Regions from separate parts of the Orenia marismortui DSM 5156 genome, predicted to be linked through region 2. Evidence: riboswitches for the same ligand, from Rfam matches in the RefSeq annotation. Region 2 holds a riboswitch; the other holds the start of a gene.

Region 1 (17,181 bases), on a different contig from region 2:
TTATCTGTAGCAGTAATTAAAGTAGAGCCTGCATCTGATTCAATAGTTGTAGATGGAAATAAAGACGTAGCTTGGGATGATACTTCTATAGCTGATAAATATACTGATGCTACAGCAGATGCTTGGGTAACTGACACTGGAGATAATATAGCTGATCCAGCAGGAATGGATGTTCAAAATATTTATGTAGCTAATGATACTGATAATTTATATATGTTAGTGGAATTAGCTGATGGTAGTTGGGGTACAGATGCTATGTTTTTGATTGATAATACAACTGATAGCACAGGTATCAGTGATCTTGGAGCTAACACAAGCTGGACATGGGGAGATAAGAATATAGTTTATAGTGATGATACTAGTTTCGAAGGTATTCTTTACACATATTTAGATGGTGATGGTAATCCTGGATATGGTGCCTTCACTTGGTTAGGTACAGAGGTTCAAGATGATACAGTAGCTGAGTATAACCGTTCTGCAGATGGAAGCATTATAGAAGTAAGTTATTCTCTTAGTGCTTTAGGACTTCAAGCTGGTGATGATATAAGAATCTTACCAGTAATGATGAATGGTTATTGGGAGGTTACAAATATCATTGATGCTCCTTTTGATGATAAGTTAGTTGATCCAACAGTAGATCAAGAATTAACTTATCAAACTTATACAATTAAATAAACTAATTTAGTTTAAAAATGGGGCAACTATATAGTTGCCTCATTTTATATATATATGTTATTATATATTATAGAATTTTCTAAGTTGAATTACTATTTCATAAATAAAGTTTTAAATCCCTTTAAAACTTTATTTATGAAATAGTAAAGGATTTGATTTATATAATTATTAATGAAGGAAATATTTTCTTGTAGTAGAAATAGTAATTTATAAAATTTAATTTTATATTATGTTATAGATCGCAGTTCAAGTTTTGTAAGTAATAAAGCAATAATTAGAAAGATGATAAATTATATTATGATTATTAAGATATAGAAAGGCTGTGAGATTAATGTTTAAATCTGCTTTAGAGAGAGTATTAATATCAGTGATGGTATTCTTATTACTCTTAACTATATTGGGATGTAGTGATGGTGCTAGAACTAATACCCTCAGTGGTAGTTCCAATTTAAAAGTAACCGTTAAAGTTCCCAAGAAAGATACAGATGAAGCAACAGATAAGATTGAAGAAGAATTTACCGTGAAAAAGGTAGAGGTATCAATTGTAAATCGTAATAATAGTAATGATAAAGACAGTGAAACTAAGGAGATTAAAGGCAGTAGCAGTAGTGTTTCTTTAAACTTCAATAACTTATCTAGAGGGAGTACATATGAGCTTGATATAGCTGTTAAGGATGAAGATGGTTATATAGTCTATGAAGATAATGATAAGTCTACTACAATCAATGGTGATGATAATCTACTTACAGTTTCATTTGGTGAAGAAGATTTAACAGATGCTAAAGGATTAGTGATTAAGCTAAGTAATTTAATCTCAGAAGTTAAATCAGGAAAAGTATTTTTAACTCCTTCTAATGGGTTGAAAACAGATATTAATATTGACAATAAGGTGGCTCGCTTTAATGAAATTTCTGCTAATAAATATCTATTAGAGATAGATTTATTTGATTCAGATAATAACTCAATTTATGAAAAAACGGTTAATGACCTTAAGATTTTACCAGGAAGAGTTACCCAAATAGAGTATGACTTAGCTAAAGAGAAGGTAGTTAATACTACTTGGTTATCTACAGTAGCACCAAAGGCTCCTACTGGGCTAACTGCTTTAGCAACAGAGTCAGGTATTTTGCTCAATTGGGAAGATAATTCTACTAATTATATGATTTATAGGGGATCAGATAAGAGTTCTAAAACTCCCTTAGAAGAGAGTACAAATAATTATTACAAAGATAGAACTGCAATGGCAGGTGATACATACTATTATTGGGTTAAAGCAATTGATAAAGCTGGGCTAAATAGTGAGTTATCTACCAAGGTTAGTGCCACTGCTATTCCTAGTAAGTATGATGGTGTTAAGCTACACTTTAAAGATAGTGATGCTCAGAAAGCTCCTCAAATATATACTTGGTATCTAAATGAACAAGAAGAAAAAATAGAATTATCAGGCAGTTTAGAAGATATGGAAACTATGAAATCAGAAGCTAATGATTGGTATGTTGCTGAGTTTCCAGAGATCAGAAATATAAATATCATTTTTGTATCTGGTGATGGAAGAAAATTCGAAGATTTGCATAGAAGAGAAAATGAATGGTGGTATCAGGAAGGTCGATGGTACTCCTATAATCCTGATAAGCCAGCTAAGCCAGAAATTGAGTTTGATTTAGAACCTGGTTCTTATGACTCTGAGACTCAACTGGAGATATCTATTAGTGGAGAAGATATTATAGAGACAAGTGCTAGATTTAATAACCAAGATATTAGTTTGAATATTAGTGGAGAAGATGTAGATAAAACTACTGTGCTTTTAGGTGATTATCTTAAAGAGAATGAAAGTGGAGAACTTTCTGTAACAGTAGTGAATGATATAGCAACAATTACAAAAACAGCTAGATTTACAATAGGAGATACTGATAATAAAAAAGATAATACTAATAGAGATTTTACATTCCATTTTAAGAATAATAACAAGAAAGTGCCAAATATTTATCTATGGCAAGGAAAAGGTGAAGCTAAAATTGAGCCTACTGGTGTATGGCCAGGTACACCTATGTTAGAGGAAGAAGATGGATGGTATAGCTATAGTCTAATAGATATTGAGGTTGAAGAATTAAATGCAAAGATTAATTGGGATAGTGGTGATACAGGAAATATAATGGGAATTGAAGCTGGTGAATGGTGGTATAAAGATGGAAAATTTGTATCTAAACCTGAAATTATAATAGATACTCCAGCTGGTACTTATTTAGGAACTAAAAGTATTACTTTATCTATTAAAGATAATGGAGATAAGATTATAGATTTAATCTGTGAATTTAATGGTAAAAGAATCGATATTGTAGATAAAGCAGATATAAGACTTGCTGATTATTTAGAAAATGAGGAGACTGGTAGGTTGACTATAACTGCTAGCAATCAAATAGGTACTGTAAGTAGAGAAGTTACATTTACCAGACAAGATAGGAATTAGCTCAAAATTAGTTATTGATTATATATGAATTAATTCTATAATTGCAGGAAAATAGCTATCATTAGAGAATATAAAATTAGAAGTAAAGATAAAGAAAGGGGAGAAGTAGATAATGAGAAAAAGAGTTACTTTGTATGCTTTACTATCTATATTAATTTTAGCAGTAACATTAACAGGTTGTAAATCAACTGGAGATGAGTTTGCTCTAGTTTCCTCTGATTTAACAGATTATAATCTTAATAGTGTAGATTATACTTTAGGGGAGTTTAAACTAGAGTTTAATGAAAAGGTTGCTGGAGCAAAAGTATCTTTAGTCCAAGGGGATAGTAAATCTAAAATTGAGACTAATGTAGAAGGAAATGTAGTTACTTTAACAGGTTTAAAATTAGAAGCCAAAACAAATTACCAGCTAGTTACTAATATTAAGTCTAGCACAGGAAATGAGCTATCTACTAAAACTGATTTTACTACTAGTAGAAGTTATCCAGAAATTAAAGATCCTAATGAGACTCTGATGCAAACTTTCTATTGGGAAATGAATAAAGGTAAGTATAAAGAAAAATATCCAAAAGAATCAAACCTATGGAAACTACTTTCTGAACGTTCAGATGATTTAGCTAAAATAGGGATTACTTCTGTTTGGGTACCACCAGCTAATAAAGCTCATGAGCAACAAGATGAAGGTTATGGAACTTATGATCTGTGGGATTTGGGAGAATTTAATCAGGTTAACACAGTTAGAACTAAATATGGAACTAAAGAAGAGTTGGAGCAAACTATAGCTGACCTTCACCAAGAAGGAATTAAAGTTTATTATGATGCAGTATTAAATCATAGATTAGGTGCTGGTTATGAAAATATAGGGGATTCTATCTTAGCATCTGGTCAGAAAGCAGAAACTTATACTAAATTTTATCCACTTAAAGGAAGACAGAAGTATTATAGTAAAGCTGATGAATGGAAATGGGATTGGAAGGCCTTCGATGGTGTAGATTATGCTGCTAATTTAGGGAATATAGCACCACAAAATTTCAAAGGGAAGACATGGGATGATACTTTTGAGAAGGATTATCTATTAGGGGCAGATGTTGATTATCAAAATGAAAATGTTAAAGATGAGTTAAAGGAATGGGGAAGTTGGATTATAAATGATATTGGTTTTGATGGATTTAGACTTGATGCAGTTAAACATGTTGATTCTAAATTTATTGATGAATGGATAAGTAGTATTCAAGAAAATACAGCTAAAGATGTATTCTTTGTAGGAGAAGCGTGGGTAGAGAATACAATGGGGCTAAGTTTTTATATGTATGATGTAAATAATCCTAATTTACATGTGTTTGATTTTCCATTAAGAAAAACCTTTGAAACATTAAGAAATGGGAATTTAAATATGTCTACTCTAAGTAAGGCCGGTATGGTTAATAAGAGGAAATTTGCTGATAAAACAGTTACTTTTATAGATAATCATGATACTGGTCGAGATATTGTAGAGTATAAAGCACCAATTAATATAAGAAAGTATCAAGCTTATACTTATATTTTAATGAGAGAAGATGGATTGCCTATGGTTTATTGGAAAGATTATTACCAAGATGGAAAGAAAGTAGGACTAGATAAATTACTAAAGGCAAGAAGATATTTTGCTTATGGTCCTGGACGAGAGGTTAAGACTAATGATGTAAATACTTATTCTTATGTTAGAGGAGGTCTGTCAGATGTTCCAGGAACGGGATTAGTCATGATGATTTCCCAAGGTACTTCTGGTGATTTAACTACTAAGAGAATCGACTCAGGTAAGTCTAATACTGAGTTCTATGATATTACTTCTAATGTTAAAGGAACGGTTAAGACTGATGCAGATGGGTATGGAGATTTCAAAGTGAAAAATTCTATTGATGAAGGTTGGAGTGTTTGGGTACCAGCTAATTAATGAACCTTTATCTTAATATATTAAAGGTATAAATTGGATTAGAAAATCTGATTTATACCTTTTTTTATATTATTTTTGATTTATTAAAAAAATAACTTGAATTAAATTCCATTATATGTTATTATTTTTATATAAAATAAATAATACTAAAAATAAAAATAATCTTCTTCAGGAAGCAATGATGTATAGACTGTAATTGGTCACCTATTGTCTATATTGAGCTAATGGTGAACCCTCCCTTGTATTTTATAATAAGGGTGGGGTTTTTATTTTTAAATAAGATTATAAACTATAAAATTAATAAGAGTTTTTAAATTAATAGTGTCAAAAGTTTAGAACAGAGAGATAAGTTTAAAAAAGTATATAAGGTTATAAGAGAACATATCTAGCATTTTATTATTGCTTGGGTATGTTTTTATTTTTTCTTATAAAAAATATATTTCAAGGAGATGGTAGTTTTGAGGAGTAAGGAATTTTATTTATTAGTACTTTTAATTTTAGTGATTGGATTAGTTGGATGTTCAAGTAGTAGTGGAGGAGGTGGAGGTTCAGAATTAGGAATCCTAAAGATCAATGTGCCTAAAGATGCTGAAACAGGTGAAATTATAGCTAATTATACTATAGAAATTATAAATAGTGATGGGGCTATAGTTAAAACAATTGATGAAATTAATGATGGTGGAGAGTATGATTTTAAGCCTGGTACTTATAATGTTGAAGTAACAGCGACAGGATATGAAAAATGGAGTAGATCTTATATAGTTAAAGCTGATGACCCTATGCCTGTTATTCCAAAGTTAACTAAAAAGAGTACAGCAGTAGAGATAGAAGAATTAAGTGTTGATCCTTCTCAAATAACAGTATCAGTAGGAGATACATATGAATTACCTCAGTTTGCAACAGCAACAATGACAGATGGAAGCGCATCAACGGTAAAAGTGAATTGGAATAAGGAAGTAGATACAAGTGTAGCAGGAACTTATGAATTTATAGGAAGTGTGGAAGGGACAGAATTAACAGTAATCTTCAAGTTAATAGTTACTGATGAAGAAAGATTTATTGAGAGTTTAGATATTAATCCAAAAGAAGCAACAGTAGAGGTAGGGAATAGTTATAGCTTACCAGCAACAGCTACTGCAAGCTATAATGATGGAAGTGAAGAAACAGTAGATATAATCTGGGATAAGGAAGTGGATACAAGTGTAGCAGGAACTTATGAATTTATAGGAAGTGTAGGAGGAACAGAATTAACAGTAAGCTTCAAGTTAATAGTTAAGGAAGAAAGAACTATTGAGAGTTTAGATATTAATCCAAAAGAAGCAACAGTTCAAGTTGGAAGTAATTATAGTCTACCAGCAACAGCTACTGCAAGCTATAATGATGGAAGTGAAGAAACAGTAGATATAATCTGGGATAAGGAAGTGGATACAAGTGTAGCAGGAACTTATGAATTTATAGGAAGTGTAGAAGGAACAGAATTAACAGTGAATTTCAAGTTAATAGTTAAGGAAGGAATATTCATTGAAAATTTAGCGGTTAATCCTTCAAAAGCAATAGTAGGTGTAGGTGAAGAATATACTTTAGCAGCAACAGGAACAGCAACAATGAGTGACGGAACTACAAAAGAAGTGAATTTAACTTGGGAAGATTCCGATGGGAATATAGTTGAGAATGGAATAGTAGATACAAGTGTAGCAGGAACTTATGAGTTTATAGGAAGTACAGCAGGAACAGAATTAACAGTAGGATTTACTTTAACAGTAATTGATGAGTCTGCACAAATAGGAATTGAAGTAGACTGGGAAACAGCTCCAAAAGCTCCTGTATCTTTATCATCAACTTTAGATAATTCAGCTATAACTCTAAGTTGGGATGATAGTGAAGAAGGTATTGCAGGCTATCTAGTCTATCGTAGTACAGAAGTAACTGGCGAAAAAACTCCTTTAACATATAGTTTAATTACAGATACTAAAACTTATGTTGATGAAAATGTAGAAGCAGGTACAACTTATTATTACTGGGTTGTTTCTTATAGAAAGAGTAGTAATGGAGGATTTTTGGGAAGTGATCTAAGTGAAGCACTTGAAGTAACTTATGCTGCTCAATAATGAAGAGATAATAGTAATGATTAAATTCATCAGTCCAATGGAAGGGATTCTATAAAGTAGAATTGTCTTCTAGATTAATTGATGATTAAAAACTTTAAATCTATATCTGGCAAGTGAACTTATTTATCAAATATTATAATGGGTTATATTTTAGATTTTAATAAGTTTTACTTGCCTAATTTGGATGATAAATTATTAATGTTAACCTAAATGAAAGGTGGGATTTTATGTTTTATAAATTAAGAGGAAAAAAATTAGCCTTATTACTAAGTATAATTACTTTATTCATGTTAGTTGGATGTAGTAGTAATGGGGGGAGCGATGAACTAACTGGTAATCAATCAAAGTTAGGAGTTACAGTTAAGCTGCCTGGGAGTCAAGAAGACGGGGCAAGTATTCAAAAACTAGATATTAATTTAAAGAAGATAGAAGGAAAAGTAATTAATGTAAATGATAGCAATGATATTCATGAAAGTGAAGCTAAAATTGAGGAAGGGACTACAGAAGTCGGTCTTGAGTTTAAAAACTTAAAAAAGAATGCTAAATATAAAATAATTATCAAGGGGATCTATGTAGATGGAGATGAAGAAATTGTAGCTTACAAATCGCCTGAAGATACAACAGCAGTTACAAATGATGATGAGTCTACAGTTACAGTAACATTAGAACTTCAAGCTACTAAGAATTTAACTATGAATTTTGAGAATATGCCAGCAGAGGCTGCTAGTGGAATAGTGACTATAGTACCAGAAGAGGTTGGATTAGAGGCTGAGATAGATGTTGCTGAAGCAAAAGCTGATTTTGGTTCTACTCCAGCTGGTGAATATGCTGCAAAAGTCAAGTTATATGATAGTGAAGAGAATCTAATTGTAGATAAAGCTACTGAAGTTTTTGAAGCTTTACCAGGTCGTGCTGAGAATGTTAGTGTTGATTTAGAGAATACTACTTCTGGAGGAAAATTAAAAGTTAATGTAACTTGGCAGTTAGCTCCTAAAGCTCCAACTGGATTAACTGCTAAATATAATGAAAGTACTGGTGCAATAGACTTAACTTGGGATGATAGTGCAGATAAGTATTTAGTCTATCGAGGAACAAGTGAGGCAGAGAAGCTTCCTTTAATGGAGAAAGCGATCACTACTCATAATTATAGTGATACAGATGTTCAAGGTGACACAACTTATTATTACTGGGTAAGAGCCTATGATGCTGATGCTTTGGCTAGTGATTTAAGTGATTCAGTTAGTGAAACTACTCCAGCGCCAGAGGGAATTACTTTACACTTTAAATCTGATTCTAGTGCTACACCATATGTTTATAGCTGGTATACAGGTACTGATGGAACTAAGTATGAGCCTACTGGTGGTTGGAATAATCAAACTGCTATGGACTCAGAAAGCAATGGTTGGTATAAATTAACTATAAGTAAAGATAATTTAAATAATTATGAAAGTGGAATTAGCTTTGGAATAATAATTACAGATTCAGCTAATGGTGGAAATAAATTAACTGGTGGCGATACTGAAATTAAGGATTTAGGCCAATACTGGTGGGATGGAAGTGATTGGACAACAGATAATCTTAATGGTCCATCTGAACCAAAGATTCCAGTATCTCCTAAAGGTGGAACATATAAAGGAGATACAGTAATTGAGGTAGGACCTATTGATGATGGTGGTGCTAGTATAACTTCTAGTAGTTGTGAATTTGCTGGTGAAACATTTACACTTTCTACTACTGAAATTACTGAAATTAAAATAAGTGACTATGTAGCTGATGGTGAGAAGGGTACTTTAACAGCAAGTGCTACTAACTCAGAAGGAACAACTGAAGTAAGCTATGATTACACTAGAGATGATGGAGCGGTAGTTGATAAGTTTACTTGGGATAATGCAAGTGTTTACTTTGTTATGACCGATAGATTCTTTAATGGAGATCCAAGTAATGATAATTCTTATGGACGGATCACTGATTATGGTAGTGATAAGTTAAATACAGGAACTTTCCATGGGGGAGATATTGCTGGATTAACTGAAAAGTTAGAGGAAGGATATTTTGAAGACTTAGGTGTTAATGCAATCTGGATTACTGCTCCATATGAACAGATGCATGGTTTTTGTGGTGGCGGTTCTGGAGGTTTCCCTCATTATGGTTACCATGGTTATTATGCGCTTGATTGGACGATGATGGATAAAAATATGGGTACAATAGAAGAGTTTAGGGATTTTGTAAATACTGCTCATAGTCAAGGGATTAGAGTTGTAATGGATGTTGTAATGAATCATCCAGGTTATAACACTATGCTGGATGGAGTACAATATGGATTTGGTGGAATAGATGCTAGTGAAGAAGAAGTAATGAGTTGGAGACCATCTTCCGGTGAGAATTGGCACAGTTACCATGATCATTATATTGATTATGATAATAAATCTGCTTGGAGTAATTGGTGGAATGGTTGGGTTAGAGCAGGTTTACCTGGATATGAACCACTTGGGGAACCACCTTTAAAACAGCTTCCTGATTCTGGTTTGCCTGATATTAAAACTGAAATAACTAATAGTATTGGATTAGCACCAATACTAGAGACTAAATGGTCAATGGAACAAAGTGGATATGATCAATGGATTGTACCAGCTGCTGAAGAGTTAAGAAAGAATTTAAATAATAGTGCACCAGCTGACTATATTATCAAATGGTTAGCTGCGTGGGTAGAAGAGTTTGGAATTGATGGGTTTAGAGTAGATACTGCTAAACACGTTGAAAAATGGCGATGGGGACAATTGAAAGGTGCCGCAGAAGATGCATTAGATACTTGGAGGGCTGAGAATTCTAATGCCCCAGGAGCAGAATGGGATGAAGATTTTTGGATGACTGCTGAAGACTTTGGTCATGGTGTAGGTAGAAGTGATTATTTCAATGATAATGATGGAGATGGTACACAGGACTTTGAATCAGTAATTAATTTTTCTTTCAACCAGAATCCTCCATCAATATCTAATGTAGGAGATGTTTGGCAGGATTATGCTAATCGGATTAATAATGGAGATTGGAATGTGTTAACTTATATTAATTCTCATGATGCTAGGGATACCTATAATTGGTATGATACTAATAAAGATATGGGAACAATGCTACTATTATTGCCTGGTGGAGTACAGATTTATTATGGAGATGAGAACTCTAGAGAGCTTGGACCAGAGGTTGATGGCGATGCAAATCAGCCTACAAGATCAGATTATCAATGGAACACTAATCAAGATATTTTAGCCCATTGGCAGAAAGTTGGTCAATTTAGACATGACCATCCTGCTGTAGGTGCAGGTCAACAAACTGATCTAGGAAATAACACTTATGGTAGAACTTATAGTGGAAATGCTATGGAAGATAAAGTTGTAATTGCAATTGGTGGAAGTGGAACTACAAGTGTAAATGTAGAAGGAATCTTTGCTGATGGAACCCAAGTAAGAGATGCTTACGATGGTGATACTGCTACAGTAAGTAATAGTACAGTAGAGTTTGACTTTGATAACGGAGTTATCTTAATTGAAGCAGTAAATTAGTAATTTCAATATTTAATGTAGGGAAGACATTAATGTCTTCCCGAGATTCTAAATAATAGGAAATTATATTAGAAAGGAAGGGAGCATTATGAGCTTAATTAAGAAAAGAAGCTCTTTATTTATAGGGCTACTTATGTTGTTGATTTTGTTGACAGCTTGTAGTAGTGATGGAAACAATAGTAGTCTTAATAAAACTGGTAAATTAACATTAGAAATTCCTGTACCTGTTTCTACATTGGCTATAACCGATGCATTAGTTGAAACAGTTGAAGTTAAACTTACTAATCAGAATGATCCTGATGATGTTCATACAGAGAGCCAAAAGGTTTCTTCAGGTAGTGTTATCTTTAACATTGATAAATTAGCTGTAGGAAATATATATGATGTAGAGGTTAAGGCTTTAGATGAACCTGGCTATGATGTATATCAAGGAAGTAATGTTGCAACAATTTCTAAGTCTGAAGTTACAATTGTCCCTGTTGATTTGAAGTTATTAACTGCTGATTCTTTAGAGGTTAATATTGACACTGATCTTGATTATGATTCAGGAACGGTAAAATTAATTAATTCAAAGTATGAAGCAGAAATTATTAATGATCAAGCAGTATTAGATCAAGAGATTCTTGCTAACGATTACACCTTAGTGGTTCAGCTGTTTGATAGTAGTGGAGAAGAAATATTAAGAAAAGCAGGGGAAATTAGTATATTCCCTGGACGACTTACTATTACCGATCCAATAGATCTAGGTGTAGCAGGCAATTTAAAGATTATTGAAAAATGGGAAAGAGAACCACAAGAAGTAGTAGTTTCAGCTGATCCAGCTGGTGCAGAATTTCTAGATAGCCAAGAAATAACTTTATATGTTAGTGGAAGTGATATAGAAGTAAGTAGATATACTTTAGATGGTAGTAATCCAGCTACTGATGGAATTGATTATAGTAATGGAGATACGATTACTATTGGCGAGAATATGTCTGCCGGTGAGATCAAAACTCTTAGATTATATGGAGAAAATGATCTAGGTGAGATGAGTCAAAGCTATGAGTTTTCAAAGATCGAGAATAATAGTAGAGAACATCCATTTAAACTAGGAGCAGTATATTCTAGAACAGCAACAGACTTTAGAATCTGGTCGCCTGATTCTAGTAATGTTACGGTAGAAGTAGATGGAGACGAGTATGATTGTCAGCCAGTCAGTGTGGATGGATATAGTAATATTTATGGTGTAACAGTAAAAGGCGATTTGCATCTTAAGGAATATCAATTCAAGATTAATGGTCAGCCAGTAAGAGACCCTTATGGGGTAATGGCTAAATATGATGCCGAATTAGCCAATGGAAATGAAGGAAAAGAAGGTCAGGAACAAGGTGTTAGTATTAGGACTAATGTAGGTAGTAGTGTAAATATTGTTATGGACTTATCTAGAACCGATATTGATTGGTCACCAAGACCTGAACTTAAGGAAAGAGAAGATTCTATTATCTACGAAATGAGTATCAGGGATTTTACGATTGATAGTACTTCTGGTGTTAGCTCTGACAAAAGGGGTAAATTCTTAGGAGCTGTAGAGGAAGGTACTAGCTATTCTAGTGTTAAAACTGGAATTGACCATTTAAAGGAGCTAGGAGTTACTCATGTACAGATTATGCCTTTCTATGATTTTGCTACAAAATACAATTATGCCACTGGAGAGATATATAACTGGGGTTATGACCCAGTAAACTATAATATTCCTGAAGAGAGATATTCAATGACTCCAGCAGATTATGAAGAAAGAATTAAAGAGTTGAAGATGATGATTGATGAGTTCCATAAGAATGACATTAGAGTAATTATGGACGTTGTATATAACCATACCTTTGAGGATGAGATGTTTGAGAATATTACTGATAAGTACTATGATGGACAAAATTTATCAGGATGTGGGAATTCATTAGATACTGGAGTTCCAATGGTTAGTAGAATGATTAGAGATTCATTAGAATACTGGGTACGTGAATATAATATCGATGGATTTAGATTTGATTTGATGGCAGTTTATCATGATAAAGAAGTTCGTCAGTGGGGAGAGTATTTAAATGATCAATTCTCTGATAGAAACTTATTATTGTATGGTGAACCTTGGCGTGCTATGGGTAACCCTGATAGGTTTGAGAGCGAGAAAGCATTTTCGAATAAAAAACCAGTTTTAGCTGATGCTCATGTTGGAATGTTTAATGGTGGATTTAGAGATGCAATTAAAGGAAAAGGTAATGATGCAACTTCAGGCTATGCTTTTAATTGGCAAGGAAACCCTGTTGGTGAAGCTACGACAGGAAATATAGAGAGTGGAATTCGAGGTTCACTAATGGACTATAAGAGTCGTAATCCTTTAGGTGATATTTGGAATTATTTCAAATCATCTTATGACCCAGAACAGACAATTAATTATATTTCTGCTCATGATAATCTCTGTTTATGGGATAAGATTAATACTTGGGCAGATGCTAATAATCAAACGAGTCAAAATTATTTAAAACGGATCAATGATTTTGCTAGTTCAATAGTGCTTACTTCTCAAGGAATTCCTTTCATTCATTCAGGTGATGAGATGTTAAGAACTAAACATAATGGTCAATTTAGTGATCAAGCTCATAACTCTTATATGTGGGGGGATGAGATGAATAAGGTAGATTGGAGCTGGAAGACTCAAAATGATGCAAATGCTAATGGATTAAATGACACTTTTGAATATTTTCGTGATTTGATTCAATTGCGTAATGAGCATCCTGGTTTTAGATTAAATACTTGGGATGAGATCAATGATTGGATGACAACCTATATTCCATCTGATCGAGGAGATATAGTAGTTTCACAGATTGATGCTGATCAAAATAGCGATAGTTGGGATGAGATTATAGTTATATATAATCCTGGAGATAATTATCAGGTTAATTTGCCAGGTAGTGGATGGGAGAAGGTATTTGATGCTACTGGAGCAAATCCAACAGACCAGAGTAATACTGCTGAAGGAACTGCAGTAACTATCTTTGCTAAATAAGATTATGCTTAGAAATTAAATCTACTGTATATATTCAAAATCTAAAGTGTAACTTAAATATGTAGTTATAGAAGGATAAAGTGACACTTTCGGAGTTAGGCGTTAGGAAATGGGAGGTAGGAAGACCTTACTATCCCCTATGACCTAACTCCTATCACCTAAAAATGTCTCTTTATATCCATTAAGTTTCATTTTAGAGTTATTTAGCTATAAATTGATATTGATTAGTTTAATTAGATGAAATTAATTTATGTTAATCATAAAGGAGGTCTTTTATGCAAGCAATGATTAGAAGAAATAAATTATTATTGCTAACATTAATGTCATTTGTATTAGTGATGGCTGTAGGCTGTAGTAGTGATAATAATTCAAGTGATTTTATAAGAGATTCAAAGCTAACTTATCAAGTTAAGATTCCAGATGTTTTGATTCAATCGATAACAGATAAGGTTAAGGTTGATAAAATTGAGGTTACGATAACAAATAAAGAAGATAGTCAAGATATTCAAACTGAGACAGTAACTGCTGAAGAAGGGCAGCATTTAGAACCTATCATATCTGTTGAGTTTAATGAATTGGCACGAAATGCAACTTATAAGATTGAAGCTACAGCTTTTGATATTGATGATAAAGCTAAGAATGAATACCCTGTTTTCCGGGGGAATTCAGAGATACTTGTTTCAGGAGAGGTTACAGATGAGATTAAGTTAAAACTAACTGAGGCAAGTAATTTAGTAGTTAATTTAGATAATATACCAAGCGAAGCTACTTCAGGTAAGGTTATTTTACAAGGTGCTAATAATATTGAAGCAGATATTGACCTAGAGAATAATAAGGCTGATTTTAGTGGAAGCACTATTTCAGCTAACTATTATGATCTAGTTATTAAATTAGACGATAATACAAAAAAATATGGTGGAATTTATATCTTGCCAGGGCGAATTAGCAATACTGAAGTGATCGACTTATCAGGAGCAAGTAATGATCTAGGAGAGATTAAGGTTATTTGGGCTGAAGCTCCTGAGGCTCCAAGTAATTTAGTAGGTGAGGAGAGTAATTCTGAAGCTGTCTTAGAATGGCAAGGTGATGCAGTAAAGTATCAAATTTATCGTGGAACTTCTGAAATTTCTACCTCCTTCCTTGCTGAAACCAGTAATCTGAATTATACAGATAGTAGTGTTACACCTGGGGAAACTTACTACTATGCAGTAAGAGCTGTTACTGCTGAAGGACTGGTCAGTGATTTCACTAGTCTTGTTCCTGTGGAAATTCCAGGTAATGGACCAGTTGTGACGCAGGATTTCAATAATTTAAGGATTTACCAAGTTTTTGTTGGTACATTTTTGGATGGTGATGGAAGGGAGAATTTCCCTGCTGTCTGGGGAAATGATGATGCTTATGGAGATTTAGATGGTGTGATTGAGGCTCTTGATTATATTAAGGGGCTTGGAATGAATGCGGTTTGGTTAACTCCTGTTTTTGAGTCAAATGGAAATGATAAATTAGATGCTACTGGTTATTTTGCTCAGGATTATTTTAATGTAGATGATAACTGGGGGGGCAATGATAAGTTAAAGCAATTAATAGATGAAGCTCATGCAAAAGGATTATATGTCTTCTTAGATGGTGTTTTTGGACATCATAAAGGTAGTGTTAGACCTTCCCCTACAGGTAAAACTCCTGCTGGAGGGAATGATCCTGTAGACTATCCAGGGAGTTTAGAATTTTATAAAGAGGTAGCTACATGGTGGATTGAAGAGTTTGAGGTTGATGGTTGGAGATTAGATCAGGCTTATCAAGTTGCTACTGGGCCTCATGATGGTGATTATTATCAGGATAAAAATTATTGGGTAGATATTAGAAGAGCTGTTGAAGAGGTTTGTGAGCAAAGAAAAACTAGAGGTGAAGAATGGGGAACTCTTGGTTATATGGTAGCTGAAATTTGGGATGGTGGAGGAGAAAGTATCCTGAAGAATGCTTACACTGGTTATAATGGAGAGAAAGCTTTACTATCAGCTTTTGATTTTCCAACAAGATATAAACTTGTTCAAACTCTAGCAGTTGAAGAAAGTGGTGCTGGCAATAATGGTGATGCTTCTGCTCTTAATTGGGGATTCACTTCTCCTGATAAAATAGATGGTGTTTATCCAAATATGTTTCTTGATAATCATGATCTTTTGAGATTTGGAGACTTAATGCAACGTGGTGGAATAGGTGAATACTGGAAGAGATATAAGGCAGCTATGAGTTTTGTTGCAGCCTATACTGGACCTATAACTATCTATTATGGAGATGAATGGGGAGCTGAAAGAAAAGGATATATAAATGATGGTGATATTAATCAGGTTCATGATGATAACTGTGCAAGAAGTACTGGAAAAATTTCTGGATTTTCTACTAATGAGGAAAGTATGCTCGATTATACAAAGAGTTTGATGAAGATAAGATCAGAACATCCTGCTTTATGGAGAGGGAAAAGAGAGAATTTAATAGCAAGTGGACATCAATATGCCGATTTAAAGAGTGATCCAGATGGTAGTGAACAGATAGTTTATCTTTTAAACACTGGTACCACCCAAACTACAATTCAAGTCAATGTTGGAGGGAATGGATTAAAAGACCTTCTAACAGGTGAAATAATCAGCGGATCAGGAAGCTATAGTATTCCTGTTGATGGACTAACAGGCCGTTTCTTACTTGTTCAATAGTGAGTGGTGGCTTAAAAGATATAGCTTCGTGCTTCTAGAGTATAATTTAAATCTGGAGCTATAGATGGTGGATAATGCGACACTTTTTAGCTAGCTATTAGTCTCTAAATACGAGTTTTAACCCGTAGTCTGTGCAGAAGTCGCTCTAAGGGAATTACTTTTGGTCTAAAAACTAAAAAGGTTGAATTTTAAAGCTAAGTTTTTTAAATAACAGTGGTGAGTACTTATTAAGAGGTGAGAAGTTTTTGCTTCTTTATACTAGTTACTTATCACTGTTACAAATAATAAGTTTATAAGTCGGAATCTCCTTCCTTATAATTTGAATTAGGAAATAAATTTTTGAAAGGAAGGTCTGGATGAATAGATTAATAAAAAGAAAATTTTTATTCTTAATAGCAATTATAGCAATAGTTTCATTGATAGTAGGATGTAGTTCTGATGGGAATAAGGGTAGCAAAGGTATAGGAAAGTTAAATGTAGCTATCAATATTCCAACTGAATTATTGCAGACAATAACTGATGATGTCAAATTAGAAGGTGGTAAAGTATTCATTACTGCAACTAATCAAGATGATCCTAATGATAAACATCAACAGGATACAGCTGTTGCTGAAGAAATATCCTTTGAATTTAGTGAAGTAACTGAAGGTGCTAGCTATGATATAAAAGTTATTGCTAAGGATGAAGATGGTT
Region 2 (17,181 bases):
TATCCTATTTTAGGGTTAATCTCAATAAGAAATTCTCCATGTAGAGGATAGAAATCACAAACTGATAAAATAGTTGGTTGAGGTAAAGAACTAATAAATTCCTCATAAGATAATTGATCAATTGATGTAAGTTCAACTTTGGTCATTGTTCTTAATTGAGTAGAAATACTAGTACTTAATAGTCTTGCAAAACCCTCATAAACCATCCTTAAAGTTCTTAATTGGTCTTTAGATAATTTGTTAGGATGCTTAAAATCATAGGCTTCTACTAGTTCATCTTCTTGATCTTTTAATTCATCTGCTTCCATCTCACCCGATGATAATGCATCTAATAATGAATCTATTTCATTTTGGGATAAAACTCTATTTGATGACATAATTTTTCCCCCTACTTAATTAATAATTAAATTTGCAAATTTAATTATTAATTAATAATTCAACTCTACTTTTATAAAATATATCAAAATTATAATTAGTCCATTCTTTTTATATAAGTATATTATTGAACAACAAATTCAGTAAAGAAGACATTTGTTATTTTCCCCTTTAATAAATTCTGATTAATTTGATCCATAATCTCCATTCTTAACTTTCTAACTCCATCATTTGAATTAATATTTTTAGTATCTTTATTTCTTAAAATAGATATAATAGCATCTCTGACTTGTGGTGTTCTTTCTCCTATTTCACTAACAACCTCATCATTACTAACTTCTAAAGTAATATTAACTTTGATAAATCTTCTACCATCAGCTAAATTAACTAAAAATTCACCTATAGATGTAGTCGGTCCTAATTCTTTAGATGCTTTATTCACTTCTTCTTTGTTATTATTCATTCCTCCTAATTTAGTAAACATAAAATAAGAAGATCCTGTAGCTAATAATACAGTTAAAACAACTACTATTATCAAATTCAAACCTTTCTTCTCATCACTCATTAATAATTCCCTCCTTCTGGTCCATCCTTAAAATTATCACATCAACTCGACGGTTAATAGCTCTATTCTCTTTAGTATTGTTAGACTTGATCGGTTTATATTTGGAATATCCTGCTGCAGATAGTCGTGCAGGATTAATATTCCCTTCTTCTATAAAGTACCTTATTACATTAGTTGCTCTTGTGGTAGACAATTCCCAGTTGGAAGGAAACTGTGAATTACTAATAGGCCAATTATCAGTATGACCTTCTACTACTATACTATTAGGCATACTTTTGATAAATCCAGCAATATTATCTAAAATTCCTTGACCATTATTTTTAATCTCTGCCCTACCCAAATCAAATAATATCTTTCCACTAAAACGAATAGTTAAACCTCTATCGGTAATTTCCAACTTAATATCATCTTGTAGTCCTTGCTTATCAATATATTGTGAAATAGTGTTCTGCATATTACTAAGCTGTCTATAACTGGGACTATTAGCGTCTAAACCTGATTCTATTAATTCAGCAGAAGATATAGTTTTTCCTCCAGTTAAAACTCCTAACTTCCCTTGCAGCCCATCCATCATCATTCTAAATTTTTCAGCGTCTATACTAGAAAAAGAATATAATAATACAAAGAAACATAGTAATAAGGTCATCATATCTCCATAGGTAGCTAGCCAGCCAGCGCCTCCACCATCATCATTTTTACTCTTCTTTTGGCGTGCCATTAATATTCACCAGCCTCTTCTTCAGCGCTAATCCCACTTCTTGAGCTTGGTGATAAGAAAGCTTTAAGTTTTTCTTCTACAATTCTTGGATTCTCCCCAGCTTGAATTGATAAAATACCTTCAATCATTACTTCTTTAGATAAAATTTCTTCCTCACTTTTTATCCTTAATTTTTCGGCAACAGGAATAAATATCATATTAGCCATCATAGATCCATATAAGGTAGTAATTAAGGCTACAGACATACCTGCACCCAATGATCCAGGGTCATCTAAGTTAGCTAACATACCAATCAATCCAATTAAGGTACCTATCATACCAAAGGCTGGAGATAATTCAGCACCTTTATCAAAGACACCTTTATTAATTGAATGTCTTTCTTCTAAAAAATTAAGCTCTGTTTCCATAATACTTTTTACTAACTGAGGATCAGTACCATCAACAATTAATTGAACCCCTTTCTTCAAAAAATCATCATCTAACTCATATACTTCTTCTTCTAGAGCTAATAACCCTTCTCTTCTAGCTTTCTCTGCAAAACTTACCAAAATAGAAATGATACCTGATGCTTCATTATCCTTATCTGAAAATACAATTTTCATTGCTGCTACAGCATTTTTTAGCTGCTTAAAGGAATAAGATAAAATAACTCCTCCTATCGTTCCTCCAAAAACAATTAACATAGAGAAAGGATCAATGAACATCATAATATTCCCTTGGCCAAACATACCAGCTAAAACTAATACTGTTGCCAATAATAATCCAACAATTGATGCTAAATCCATTCTGTCACCTCACTTTTATTCTGGCTGAAAAGCAACCTTTCTTTTGTAGGCTATTACTTTTTCAACCACTTCATCAATATCTTCTTTAACTATCAATCTATGATTAGTAGTTAATGTAATTACTGTATCAGGCGTTGATTCTATAGTCTCAATTAACTCTGCATTTATAACTAACTTAGAATCATTTAACCTAGTTACTTCTATAATAATCACCACACCCTTTATTAATCTAATATAAAACAGCAAATAAACCATAAAATTCTTAGTTTATATCAATTTAGGAGTAAAGGGATTAATCCCTTTACTCATTGATTTAAATGAAAATAATTTATCTTTTAAGATTTACTAATTGCTCTAATATTTGATCTCCTGTTGTAATTATCTTTGAGTTAGCTTGAAATCCACGTTGAGTAGTAATCATTTCAGTAAGTTCTTTAGACAAATCAACATTAGACATTTCTAAGTTACTTGGTTTAATAACTCCAGCATTTCCTACACCTGCTGTACTAATTACAGGCTGACCTGAGTTATTAGATTCTGCATACATAGTACCTGCCTCTTGGCTTAAACCAGCAGGGTTATTAAAAGTGGCCATTGCTATTTGCCCTATAGTCTCAAGCTGACCATTCTTATAAGAACCAGTTATTACTCCAGCGCTATCAATAGTAATACCTTCTAGTTCACCTGCAGCATAACCATCTGCAGTTTCTGCTTTAGCACTCATAGCAACATCACCATATTGGGTTATTTCACTAAAATCAAGAGTAATAGTTTGATTAAGTGCTGCTCCTCCAGTCGGACTAACCTCTAACTTAGGCAAAGCAGCCTTTAATTCTGCATCAGTAATATTGCCATTTCCGTCACCATCTAAATTAGTAAAGGTACCAGTATTACCAGCATCTATCCCTTGAACATCTCCATTAGTATCAAAACGAATAGTTCCTGTATCTCCACTGTCAATATTAGCACCATCAACATTAGTTACTGTATAACTCCAATCATTATTAGCAACTTTTTTAAACTCTAATTCAACAGTATGTTTAGTTCCTAGAGAATCATAAACAGAAATTGAAGTAGTATGGTTATCATCTATTTCTGCACTAGCATCTAAATTACCAGTACAATTAATCTTTTCACTGGCTCTAGCTGGCATCGATGAAGTTAATGATATTGCTTCTAAATCACCATTAGTATCGACATCTTTTTTACCATCTCCATCTACGTCAGCACCAGCCATCCAACCTTGTACATAAAGTCCATTGGCAGAATTAACCAGATTACCATCTTCATCAAATGTAGTAGCACCAGATCTAGTATATAAACTGCTACCTCCGTTCTCTAAGACGAAGAACCCATCACCTTCAATTGCTAAGTCTGTAGTAACACCAGTAGATTGTAAGCTTCCTCCACTCATATTTTGATCAATACTACCTATTGTAACCCCTAATCCTACCTGTTGAGGGTTAGTACCTCCACGTCCATCTTGGGCAGAAGTAGCCCCTTTGATAGTTTGATTTAACATAGTTGTAAAATTGACACTACTACTCTTAAACCCAGTAGTATTTACATTAGCAATATTATTACCAATAACATCAAGCTTTTTAGTATGAGCTTTTAATCCTGATATTCCAGAATATAATGAAGTTAACATCTATCAAAACCTCCTTGTTTTTAAAGCAATAATTTAAATCATTCAAAAACTATATTTACTTTTAATTATAAATTAAATTCTTCTATCGCCTCTATCAATCAGCGATTATAACCTCCCGTTAGGGTCCAGTTATTTCATCACAATGGCACTATCTATATTTGTAAATAGATTTTCTTCCATACTATCCTTATCCATTGCAGTTATTACAGTATTATTTTTGACACTAACAATAAAAGCATTGTTATCAATTAAAACTAAAGACTCCTTAGCACCCTTGCTCTTTGCCTTATCTATTGCTGTTTCTAATTTATCAATATCTCGGTTTGTAAACCCTATCTTTCTTGACCGCAGTCTTTTAACAGCATGTTTGGATAACTTCAAACCATCATTATCATCCAATTTATTTTTCAGCAAAGCTTTAAAGCTATCACTTGAACTATTTTTATCAATATTATCAGATTTTCGATGAGACTGTTGTGATAAATGTAAGGAGCGATTTGAATAAATTTTATTCATACATAATCCTCCTTCTATGACAAAATCTCTTGTATATTAGCTACTGAGTAGGATTCACCGTCAATAACAACATTAATATTTCCATCAGACAGATCTACTTTTTCAATTTTTCCAGTTATAGTTTCTACCTCTTCGCTTTCCGAATTTGTCTGTTCTACAGTAACCTCTTTACCTATTAATTGACCTGCTTGTGAAAACTGTTGATAATTTATAAGACTAGATATGCTAGTATTTAAGTTTTCTATAGTTTTAGTCAATTGATCAGATTGCTGCAAAGAAGTATATTCTGTCATTTGTGACATCATTTGGCTGTTTTCCATTGGCTCAGTTGGATCTTGATATTGTAATTCAGTTACTAACAAACTTAAAAAATCATCTGTAGTCAACTCATTTTTATTAGTTTTTGTAGTAGCATTTCCAGAATTTCGAATATCTTCAACACTTGAATATGATGTACCTTCTACTGTACTCAATCTATCCCCCTCCTTCTAAACAATATAATTCAATTTATCATTTAAACCATTATTTTCACCTTTAGCTTCTTCAGTAATAGTGTCTTCTACTGTTAAAGCTAATTCATCTAGATCATCCAAATTAAATTTTCCGCTATTATTCTTGCTTTGCTCCTCATTAAATGCAGAGTGTTCATTTCCACTAAAGGCTTGAGATAAATCTTCTCCATCAAAAGCTGTAGAAACATCTAGGGTCTCAATTTGTAAATCCTTCTGACTTAAACTCTCGCGCAACTTGAATATATTACCCTCTAATAGCTCTTTAACTTGTCCATTTTCAGCTAAAATTTTAGTTGATAAATGTCCTTCTTCAAGAGTAATTTTAACATGTAATCTACCTAATGATTCTGGCTTTAGCTCAATAGTAATTTCTTTACCTTTATTAACAGTTGTCAAATCAATTTTCTCATTAACCTGACTAACTATATTCTTAAAATTGACCTCTTTGTTAGACTGAAGTTTATTGATACCATTAGAAACCTCAGACTCATTAGCTAGAATATTATGATTAATATTCACATCTATATCTTTTACTAAATTATCAGCATTCTTAGTCTTAACATCTTCTAAACCTTCAGACAATAATCTGTTATCATTTGTCTCTATATTTAGGATTTTACTACCTTCAACATTTCCTTTTTTATTCAAATGTATAGATTCTTCTTCACTTCTTACATTAGTGTTATATCTAAATTTATTTTGATTATATCTACTTAATTTAGCTATACTAGATTGATTCATTGCTTTGTGATGAATTAATCTTTGTTTTTCAGAAGTACTATCACTAATATCCTTAACTTTCAAATTACTAATCAACTCTTTGAGAGTAGATAATTCACCTTCTAAGTTTTTGCCTATATTGATTTTACCTTCATTAGTCTGGCTATTTTTTAATAATGAAGTTAACCTTTCCTTTATAAGCTCTAATTCTTTTAAAGGATTTTGAAGTAATAGGTGACCTTTTGATTTTTGTGATACTTCATCACTTACTACTTTTACACCTTGTAGTGACTCATTTGGTAAATCTAATTGTTTTATAATCTTATTTAAAATAGAAACTATATTTTCTAAATCATCTTCATCTACCTTCTCCAAATCTCCCTTTAACAAATTCTCTATCTTCTGAATATCTTTCTCATCTACATCTATATCAGCTTTTTCTTGCTGTTGGTCTACAGAACTATTCTTAGAAGATTGATCAATCTTTTTCTCAAGAGAAGTTACAAAATCACTATTACCCTCTTCTTCTTTAATCCTTTTATTATTTGACTTTGGAGCAGACTGAAGATTAGTATTCATAACTGCATTCATAGCTGTCATCTTTTCACCTCCTTTCAATAAGATAATCTTGTTGAGATATCAGCAGCTATCCCACTATCCATACTAGATAAGATTTCTGCTACTATTTCTTCATCTATCTGATTTAATATATCAATAGCCAACTTTTCATTTAACTTAGGTATTATTTGAGCAGATTTTTCTGCGTCCATTTCACTATATACATCTGCTAATTTTTTTGTTTTTTCTTCATAAGCGATCTTGTCAGTTTTAATATTTTTTATATTTGCATTCAAATCAGCAATATTATTTTTTTGTTCAGATATAATATTATCTCTAGTCTTTAATTCTTCAAATAATTTCTGATTCTGCTGTTGCAACTTTTCTAAATTTCCTTTAAGCTCTTTTACTTGATCTTCTAATGCTTTATTTTCGTTTTTAGTGACTAGATATTTATCTACAGCTGGAATACTTTCTACCTTAGATAATGATGCCTTTTTTATATCCTCGATGGTAAAAACTTTAAAATAATCTAGTAAGAACAAACTTAAAGCTGCTAATACTAATAATACTACTAGTCCTAGGAGTATCTTCTTTTTCATTATTAGCTCCTCCTGCTTAACTACTATTTAATAAACTATTATTCAAATTAATCAACAATATAAATATATATATTAAAATTGCTCTCATAAGCCTTGCGATCTATTACCTTTATAATTAAACTTATTAATAGCTAACTCATCATTTAACTTCTGTTCCTCAGATAACATTTCTTGCCAATGCTCATCATATTTTCTATCCCTTAGTTTAACTAGAGATTTTTTCTCTTTAGTTTTAGAGATTAAGTTTTGACGGCACTTCTTTATTTCATCTTCCCAATAGTTTAGCTTTAAGGTTAACTCTTCAATTTCATCTCTTAAAAATTTAATATAATTTCTTGTTCTTACAGCTTGCGATGGATTTATTTTGATTCCTTCTTCCTTTTCTAACTTCTGTTGAATATTCTTCTTCTCTGCTTTCAAGTTATCAATCTTCTTCTCAATTTTTCGATATTCTTGTATTAATCTAGCTAACTCTTTTTGTATTGCCTCTTCTTCTTGCTTTTTTAGATCTAAAACTGACTGTAATCGAAAATTAAATTTTTTCAATTATATCACTCTCCAGCAAAGATATTCATCAAAGAATTAACAGTATCACTATAACTACTGTTCTCATTAATCCCCTGCTTTAAAAAGTTATTAACTGCATCCAATTTATCTAAGGCATAATCTAATTTAGGATCACTACCTGGTTCATATGCTCCAATAGTAACTAAATCTTTAGCTTCTTCATAAGTAGCCAATACACTTCTTAACTGACTAGCAGCTTCCTTATGTTCTTCACTTACAATTTCATTCATCACTCTACTAGTACTCTCTAATATATCTACAGCAGGATAGTGATTTTTGGCTGCTAAATCCCTAGATAAAACAATATGTCCATCTAAAATACCTCTAACTGTATCAGCAATAGGTTCATTCATATCATCCCCTTCTACCAATACTGTATAAAGGCCTGTCATTGTTCCCTTTTCATTAGTACCTGCCCTTTCCATTAACTTTGGCAACAGAGCAAATACTGACGGAGTATATCCTCGTGTAGCAGGTGGTTCACCTACAGCCAGACCAACTTCACGTTGAGCCATAGCAAATCGAGTTACAGAATCCATCATAAACATAACATCTTTACCTTGATCTCTAAAATACTCTGCAATAGTAGTGGCTACCAAAGCACCTTTTAATCTAATTAAGGCGGGCTGATCAGAAGTAGCTACAACTACTACAGAACGCTTTAATCCTTCTTCTCCCAAATCCTTTTCAATAAAATCACGTAATTCTCTTCCACGCTCTCCAATTAAAGCAATAACATTAACATCCGCATTTGTATTACGTGCAATCATTCCTAAAGTTGTACTCTTTCCCACGCCACTTCCTGCAAAAATACCCATTCTCTGACCTTTCCCACAAGTTAGTAAACCATCAAGACTTCTGATCCCTAAAGACAATGGTTCAGTAATTCTCTTTCTGGTCAAGGGATTAGGAGGAGAATTATAAACTGAATATTCTTCCAACTTACCTTCAACAGAAAAGTCTGACATAGGATTACCTAAACCATCTAAAACATGCCCTAATAATTCAGGACCAACCTTAACTTTCAATGGTTCTCCAGTAGAAAAGACTTTACAACCTGGACCAATACCATCCATTTCACCTAAAGGCATTAATAATACACTATTATCTCTAAATCCTACTACCTCAGCTTGAATAATCTCTGAACTAAGTTTAGGTTTAATCAAACACTTTTCTCCCAAATGCACATTAGGACCTTCAGATTCAATAGTTAATCCTACAACTCTTTTTACTTTACCAAAAGATTTAATTGGATTAATATAACTTAAATCATTAACCAACTTAGCTATATCAAAATCAAATAATGATTTATTCATCATTATTCACTTCCAATAATCTGCTTTCAATTTCTTTTAATTGAGAGTCAATACTAGCATCAAAGCCACCAAAATCTGTTTCAATAATACATCCACCTTCTTTGATGCTTTCATCACTAATAATTTTTATCTTTTCTAGGCCATTATTTAAAGCTATTAGTTGCTCTTTATAATCTCCTAATAACTCTATATCACCAGGACTAACTCTGATACTAATTTCTTCTTCGCCATCTAATAATCTGATTGTATCTTGGATAATATTTTTTATTAATTCGGAATCAAGTTGTAATTCTTGTCCAATAATTTTTCTACTTATAGCAATTGATAATTTAACTATATCTTCTCTTATCACTGCCATTCTTTCATTAATTTCTTGATCAAATTCCTCAACACTATCGTGAAGAGTATTTGTCAGACTATTAAATTTTTCTACTATCTGTTTTAATCCCTCTTCTTTTCCTAATTCAATCCCCTGTTTATAAGCTTTTTCTTTATTTGTTTTAATAACTTCATTAGCTTCTGCTTCTGCATTAGACTTGATCTTTTCAGCCTCTTCTTTTGACTGGTTAATTATTTTTTCAGCTTTAGCCTGGGCATCAGCTACTATTTCATCGGCTTTTTTTTGAGCATCAATCAAAATTTGTTGTTTAAGATTATAATTTTCCTCTTCAATTTGCTCTTCAAGATTATTATCAATATTGTCTTTTATTATTTTATGATCAGATCTATTATTGATTATAAACTTTTGGCCTGATTTAACTTGACCTGACTTTATAACATTAGACAACAACCTCATCCTCTCCGCCACGATTAATGATAATTTCTCCAGATTCTTCTAATTTTCTGATCTCATTAACAATTTTTTGTTGTGCTTCCTCTACATCACTTATTCTAACAGGTCCTAAGTATTCTATATCCTCTTTTAACATCTCAGAAGCCCTCTTAGATTGATTAGTAAATATCTTTTCAGCCACTTCATCACTAACTGTTTTAAGAGCTAATGATAAATCATCTGTATCAACCTGACGTAATAGAATTTGAATATCTCTATCTGTTAATAATGTGATATCTTCAAACACAAACATCTTTTGTCTAATTTCTTCAGCTAATTCTGGATTTTGTTCATCAAGATCTTCTAGAATCTTCTTCTCAGTTGCTCTATCAGATAGGTTTAAGATATCTACAATCGAATCTATTCCACCAGCAACAGTATACTCATTAGTCATTAATGATGATAATTTCTGTTCTAATACCCGCTCTACCTCTTTAATAACATCAGGACTAGTTCTTTCCATAGTAGCAATTCTTTTGGCTACTTCAGTCTGTTTATCATAAGGCAAAGAAGATAGAATAGAAGCAGATTGATCAGTATCTAAATAAGCCAAAATTAAGGCAATGGTTTGAGGATGCTCATTTTGAATAAAGTTTAAGATCTGACTAGGATCAGTCTTTCTTAACTGATCAAAAGGTCTTACTTGTAATGAAGCAGTTAAACGATCAATTATATCATTAGCTTTATTTTGCCCTAAAGCTTTTTCTAAGACTTCTTTAGCATATTCCATTCCACCATGGCTAATATAATCATAAGCAACACACATCTGATGAAATTCATCTAAAACTTGATCTTTTACATCTGTAGAGACTTTATCTAAATTAGCTATTTCCAAAGTTAAATCTTCTATTTCATCATCATTTAGATGTTTAAAAACTTCTGCTGATGAATCTGGTCCTAAGGAAACTAATAGAATAGCTGCTTTTTCTTTTCCAGTTAAATTTGCCATTCCTTTCCCTCCTATTAATCTTCAGATAGCCAACTTTTAATTAATCCAGCTATCTCTTCTGGTTGATCTTTAATTATATTGCGTAATTGATTTTGTAATTTCTGCCTTTCTCTTTCTTCACTAGTTAAATTATCTCCAACTGCAAATTCTTCTTCAGCCTCATCAATTAGATAATCAACATTTTGTCCTACCTCAGCTTCACTACCCATTTCATTTCTTCGTTTTCTATATAACACTATCAATAGCACAGCAATTAATATTGCTATACCAATCAATAAAGATAATAGTATAGTTCTTCTCTTTGCTGCTTCACTAGCTTCAGCATTGATAACCTCTTCTTCTAAACTATTATCAAAAGCCATACCGATGACTGTAATCTGGTCACCACGATTCACATCATAACCTACAGCAGCTGAAATAAGATTAGTGATTGCTTCTTGTTTCGCAGCATCTAATTGGCCATCAGGCGTATCTACAGTTACTGCTACTGATAATTTCTCTAGTGTTCCAGGAGCTTGTACATATTTTTCTACTTCTTCATTGATCTCATAATTTACAATTTCTTCTTCTTTATCATGTTCTGTTCTATCCTGATTATTAATTTTATATTGAGGTAAATTAGATGTAGTTCCAGGAACTCCTTCTGGGGTAGTAGTCATACCTTGACTACTCTCTGTTTTTGATTGTTTACTACGTATAATTCCCTCATCATCAACTACAGGTTCATACCTTTTACTTTCTATATTTCTTTGATCAAAATTTAAAGTCGCATTAACAACTAAAGAAAAATTACCCATCCCTAACACTTTAGTTAACATTACATTCAAATCTTTTTCAATAGCCTCTTCGAATTTATTCTGTAAAGCTAACTTATCACTAATATCAGCCTTTTCATCATCTTCTTTGAGCTTAGCCGATAATAAATTACCAGTTGTATCTACAATAGTAACTCTAGTAGGGTCTAAACCATTTACACTACTAGCAACCAAATTAGCAATAGACTTCACTTCTTTAGTAGTTAATTTGGTATATTGCTTTAACTTCAATACTACAGATGCTTTAGCAGGTTCCTCTTGCTCTTTATATATACTTGATTCACTAGGAGTAATTCTTACATTAGCAGATAGAACATTATCAAGCTGCTTAATTGTTCTAGCTAATTCCCCAGATAAAGCACGGTTAAATTGAACCTTCTGTTCAAAATCAGTACTCCCGATCTGATTGCGGTCAAAAATTTCAAAACCTACATTCCCTCCAGTTGGAAGTCCTTGACTTGCTAAATCTAACCGCAACTTATGAACATTCTTTTGAGGAACTAAAATAGTAGAACCATTATCTTTCAGCTGATAAGTAATTTGTTTTTCATCTAAACTATTAATAATTCCCCCTGCATCCTCCATAGATAAATTATTAAATAATACCATATATTCTGGTTTGCTAGCCCAATGAGCCAGCAATAACATTCCAATGAATGTAACAAGAGCTGATACAATAATCACTATTTTAGCTTTTTTATTAAAATTGTTCCACAAATTTTGTATCTGCTTTTTTATTTGCGAGAAATTTTTAACCATATTTACACCCCAATCTCACTGAACAAGTACATTAAACCTGTATCCTCATAACTTCTTTATAGGCATCTATAGCTTTCTTAGTTATAGTTGTAGTTAAATCTAGTGATAGTTTAGCTTTCTGTGCAGTAATCATAACTTCATGAATATTTTCAGCTTTACCCAATGCCAAATCTTCCCCTGCTTTATTCGCAGCATGTTGTAAACTGTTAACTTTTTGCAAAGATTCTTTCATAACATTAGCAAAAGAAGGATACTTATCCTTCTTTTCATCAAGCTTATCTACCTTCATTAAGCTATGATTACTAATTTGATCTATTTTCATTTAATTCTCCTCCCCTAAACTAGCCAATTTTCAAAGCACTTTGAGCCATTGACTTAGCTGAATTTAAAGCAGTCACATTTGCTTCATATGCTCTAGTAGCAGAAATCATATCTGTCATCTCAGAAACAATATTAATGTTAGGCATTTCGACATATCCTGATTCATTAGCTTCTGGATGATTAGGATTATAAACTAACTTATAAGGTTCTTTGCTCTCTTGAATAGAGGATACCTCTACTCCATTTCCTACATCTTCACCAGTATTAAACTTATTGATTTCATCTTTTAATTTTGCACTAAATACAGGAAGCTTACGACGATAAGGCTTACCATCTTCAGCTTTAGTTGTATTAGCATTAGCAATATTACTAGAAATCAAATCCATTCTTAACCTTTGAGCTGTCAACCCTGAAGCACTTATGTTAAAATTATTGAATAATCCCATTCCTACCTACCTCCCTTTTGTATTACTGAGTCTAACCTCTTAAATTGATTACTAATTTGTTTTACTACCGCTTGATATTCTAGAGTGTTTCTAGCAAGCATAGCCATTTCTGCATCTATATCTACATTATTATCATCATTTCTAACAGAAGTATTTTCTTCTGTATGAACTCTTGCCTTAAAAGAACTTATATCCTTAGAATTAATAGCAATATGCTTTTTGTTTGTTACTTTTAAGTCATTTCTATTTTCTAATAAATCAGATAATTCTTTTCTGAAACTTACATACTTCCTTTTATAGCCTGGAGTATCTGCATTTGATATGTTATTTGATATAGCCTGATGATTTTTAGCAAGCCCATCTAAACTTTTCTCCAACACCCCAAAATTTCTATTATCAAAGATTTTCATTAAGTATATCCTCCCTAACTTTGTCATATATAAACACATTAAATACTCTACTTTCAATATTTCGACTTATCTACTAAAATTCCTTCAAAAAAATATATCCAATCCTTCTTTTTAATTCTATGTATGTAGGTAGGTTTAATCAAAATAAAATATCAATTTACATAAAGAAAAAAGCTACAGTTGCCTCACCAATAGCTTTTAAAGTGTGCAACCTGGCAATCATGGATATTTGATAAATATCTTTAGACCCATAGCTTTGCGCCACTACCTTTCGATAGATTTGCTAATTATTTTATTTTTATGTAATACCATAATAATTTTATAAATATTCGAGTTTAATGTCAAATTTTTTTCTTGCAAATAAAACTAATATAAGTAATTATTTTCCACAAAACTACAAATTACTATTTTATAGCCTTAACAAAACACAGGCAAAACCTGTGTTTTGTTAAGGCTATTTAATTTCTTCTAAGCCATCAAGCAATCTATCATTTAAAATTTTGATGTAAGTACCTTTCATCCCCAAAGATTTAGATTCAATTACACCAGCACTTTCAAACTTTCTTAAAGCATTAACAATAACTGAACGAGTTATCCCCACTCTATCAGCAATTTTACTAGCCACTAATAGACCTTCTGTACCATCTAATTCTTCAAAAATATGTTCAACAGCTTCTAATTCAGAATAAGAAAGCGTCTCTAAGGCAATATCAACAGCCGCTTCTTTCCTTGTTTCCTCTTCCATCTTTTCACTTCTTAATCTCAAAATCTCCATACCAACTACAGTTGCTCCATACTCAGCTAATAATAAATCACTAGAACCAAACTCTTGGCCAAACCTAGCTGCAATTAACGTTCCTAGTCTTTCGCCACCACCATTAATAGGAACTACAGTAGTTAGCTTATGCTTAAAAATACAATCTTCATGATCCTTAAATACACATAAACCTTCTTTTTGTTCATAATTAGATCTAGTATGATAAATACCTAATAACCAATCATTATAGCTTTTAGGGAACTCCTCAGAACTAATAACTTCTTCAAACATTAGATCACATTCAAAAGCATCAACCAAAGTATAGCCTAACAACTTTCCTCTTTCATTAACAATATAAATGTTAGCTTCTATAGTTTCACTTAAGACTTGAGACATTTCATCATAATTCACAGGATGTCCAGCAGAACGTTGAATTAATCTATTTATCTTACGGGTCTTATTTAGTAATTCTTCCATATACTTTCCCCCTCAATCATCAAGCATTTTACTATGGAGTTACTCAAATTATACACAAATTATATTTTTATTTCAAATATTATAGTATATATTTGCTTAAATCTTTATTTTGTACAATATTATCTAATTTGTCTTTTACATATTCTCTATCAATAATTACCTCTTTATCTTCTATCTCAGGTGCTATAAATGAAATTTCTTCTAGTAATTTCTCGATAATAGTATGTAATCTTCTTGCTCCTATGTTTTCTGTCTGTTCATTTACTCTAAAGGCGATATCTGCTAATTCATCAATTGATTCTTCTGTAAAATCAATCTCTATACCTTCTGTTTCCAATAAGGCTTTATATTGTTTTATCAGTGCATTCTCTGGCTTAATTAATATCTCTTTAAAATCTTCTTTAGACAAACTACTTAATTCTACTCTAATAGGAAATCTACCTTGTAATTCTGGCACTAAATCTGTAGGACTAGCAACATGAAAAGCACCCGCAGCAATAAATAAAATATGGTCTGTCTTTACTGGCCCATATTTAGTCATTATCGTTGAACCTTCTACAATAGGTAATATATCTCTTTGTACTCCACCACGAGAGACATCTGGAGCAGATGAAGAATTCTTACCAGCTATTTTATCAATTTCATCTAAAAATATTATTCCTGCTTCTTCAACCCTTTGTATAGCTTCTCTACTTACTTCATCCATATCAATTAGTTTTTGAGCTTCCTGTTCTTTAATTATAGATTTAGCCTCTTCAATACTAACTCTTCTTTTTTTCTTCTTACCAGGAAACATTCCACCAAAGATATCTTGGAAATTAACTCCCATCTCTTCCACACCAGTTCCCGAAAAGATTTCAACCATCTGGGATGGATTATCTTCTACTTCTATTTCTACCATTCTATCATCTAAATCACCTAATCTTAATCGTTCTCGTAACTTTTCTCTTTGATTTTCAAATCTTTCCTCTCTCTCAACATCTAATATAGAATCTTCTCTATCATCATCAGCAAATAACGCACCAAAGGGGTTTTTATTTTTACTTTTAGGTCTTGGCAATAATAAATCTAGTATTCTTTCTTCTGCCAAACTACTAGCTTTATCTTCAACTTTTTCAATCTTCTCATTTTTAATCATTCTAATGGATATCTCAAGCAAATCTCTAACCATAGATTCTACATCACGCCCAACATAACCAACCTCAGTAAATTTAGTAACCTCAATTTTAATAAAAGGAGCTTTGACTAATTTAGCTAATCTTCTAGCTATCTCTGTTTTACCAACACCTGTAGACCCTATCATCAAGATATTTTTGGGGACAACTTCATCTTTTAGATCTAAAGGTAACTTTTTTCTTCTATATCTATTTCTAATTGCAACAGCTACTGATTTCTTAGCTTCATTTTGACCAATAATATATTTATCTAATCTTTTAACTATCTCTTTTGGAGTTAATTCTTCCATTTTTCAGCCTCCTCCTATATTTCTTCTACACTAATATTCTTATTAGTATAAATACAAATATCAGCTGCTATCTCCAAGGATTTCTCAACTATCTCTGCAGCTGTCAAATCAGAATATTCTATTAAAGCTCTTGCAGCAGCTAAAGCATAAGAACCTCCTGAACCAATGGCAGTAACCCCATCATCTGGCTCAATAACATCACCTGTTCCTGAAATGACCAATAATGATTCTTTATCAGCAACAATTAATAATGCTTCCAATTTCCTTAACATTTTGTCTGTTCTCCATTCTTTAGCTAACTCTACTGCTGCTCTTTGTAAATTACCATGAAACTCTTCTAATTTTCCTTCAAACTTTTCAAATAAAGTGAAAGCATCAGCCGCTGCTCCTGCAAACCCAGCTAATACATTCCCATTATAAATTCTTCTAATCTTTTTAGCACCATGTTTCATTACAGTATGCTGCATCGTAACTTGACCATCACCAGCAATAGCAACCTTATCTTCACGTTTCATTGCTATTACAGTAGTTGCCTCAAACATATTAGTTCACCTACCCTACTAAAATAATAATTGAAACCAACGACTTAGCCAAACAAAATAATTTTTATACCTATATATAATATTTATTCTTTATTTCTCTCATAATCGCATTCTTTATTTATACAATAAATCTTCTTTTGTCCTTTACTATTCTTTTCTACTAAAAATTTATTTCCACATTTAGGGCATTTCTCATTCACAGGTTTATTCCAAGTCATAAATTCACATTCTGGATAATTGCTACATCCATAAAAAGTTCTCTTCTTCTTGCTTTTTCGTTTTACCACATCACCAGTCTCACATTCAGGACACTTAACCCCTATCTTATTTAAAAACGGCTTGGTATTTTTACATTCTGGGTACTCAGGGCAAGCTAAAAACTTCCCATACCTACCATGCTTGATAACCATATTACTACCACACTTTTCACATATTTCATCTGTAACTTCATCTTCTAAAGTAACATTTTCCATATTTTCACGAGCTTCTTCTAATCTTTCTTCAAAAGGAAAATAGAGATCTT

What was found. A riboswitch is a leader RNA that binds a small molecule or an ion and turns the genes downstream of it on or off. The one in region 2 is predicted to bind cyclic di-GMP.
Region 1: it holds a riboswitch for cyclic di-GMP, as region 2 does, so the genes downstream of both, OREMA_RS0103670 (Ig-like domain-containing protein) here and flgB (flagellar basal body rod protein FlgB) in region 2, are expected to answer to the same signal.

The regions. Positions count from the first base shown of each region.
Region 1 is NZ_KB900617.1:812,256-829,436, reverse strand. It holds gene OREMA_RS17110 (pullulanase-associated domain-containing protein) at 1-675, shown strand, start outside; gene OREMA_RS0103680 (starch-binding protein) at 1,007-3,142, shown strand; gene OREMA_RS0103675 (alpha-amylase domain-containing protein) at 3,255-5,075, shown strand; cyclic di-GMP riboswitch class II at 5,238-5,323, shown strand; gene OREMA_RS0103670 (Ig-like domain-containing protein) at 5,534-7,183, shown strand; gene OREMA_RS18195 (alpha-amylase family glycosyl hydrolase) at 7,411-10,740, shown strand; gene OREMA_RS18190 (alpha-amylase family glycosyl hydrolase) at 10,829-13,780, shown strand; gene OREMA_RS18185 (alpha-amylase family glycosyl hydrolase) at 14,056-16,488, shown strand; gene OREMA_RS19165 (alpha-amylase family glycosyl hydrolase) at 16,845-17,181, shown strand, end outside.
Region 2 is NZ_KB900623.1:308,165-325,345, reverse strand. It holds gene fliM (flagellar motor switch protein FliM) at 1-377, opposite strand, end outside; gene OREMA_RS0115265 (flagellar basal body-associated FliL family protein) at 500-940, opposite strand; gene OREMA_RS0115260 (OmpA/MotB family protein) at 933-1,658, opposite strand; gene OREMA_RS0115255 (motility protein A) at 1,658-2,443, opposite strand; gene OREMA_RS0115250 (flagellar FlbD family protein) at 2,459-2,656, opposite strand; gene OREMA_RS0115245 (flagellar hook protein FlgE) at 2,772-4,094, opposite strand; gene OREMA_RS0115240 (TIGR02530 family flagellar biosynthesis protein) at 4,224-4,610, opposite strand; gene OREMA_RS0115235 (flagellar hook assembly protein FlgD) at 4,625-5,083, opposite strand; gene OREMA_RS0115230 (flagellar hook-length control protein FliK) at 5,099-6,442, opposite strand; gene OREMA_RS0115225 (MotE family protein) at 6,457-7,002, opposite strand; gene fliJ (flagellar export protein FliJ) at 7,087-7,548, opposite strand; gene fliI (flagellar protein export ATPase FliI) at 7,554-8,888, opposite strand; gene OREMA_RS0115210 (FliH/SctL family protein) at 8,878-9,672, opposite strand; gene fliG (flagellar motor switch protein FliG) at 9,665-10,666, opposite strand; gene fliF (flagellar basal-body MS-ring/collar protein FliF) at 10,681-12,240, opposite strand; gene fliE (flagellar hook-basal body complex protein FliE) at 12,272-12,562, opposite strand; gene flgC (flagellar basal body rod protein FlgC) at 12,582-13,007, opposite strand; gene flgB (flagellar basal body rod protein FlgB) at 13,010-13,417, opposite strand; cyclic di-GMP riboswitch class I at 13,621-13,712, opposite strand; gene codY (GTP-sensing pleiotropic transcriptional regulator CodY) at 13,872-14,651, opposite strand; gene hslU (ATP-dependent protease ATPase subunit HslU) at 14,731-16,116, opposite strand; gene hslV (ATP-dependent protease subunit HslV) at 16,131-16,658, opposite strand; gene topA (type I DNA topoisomerase) at 16,742-17,181, opposite strand, start outside.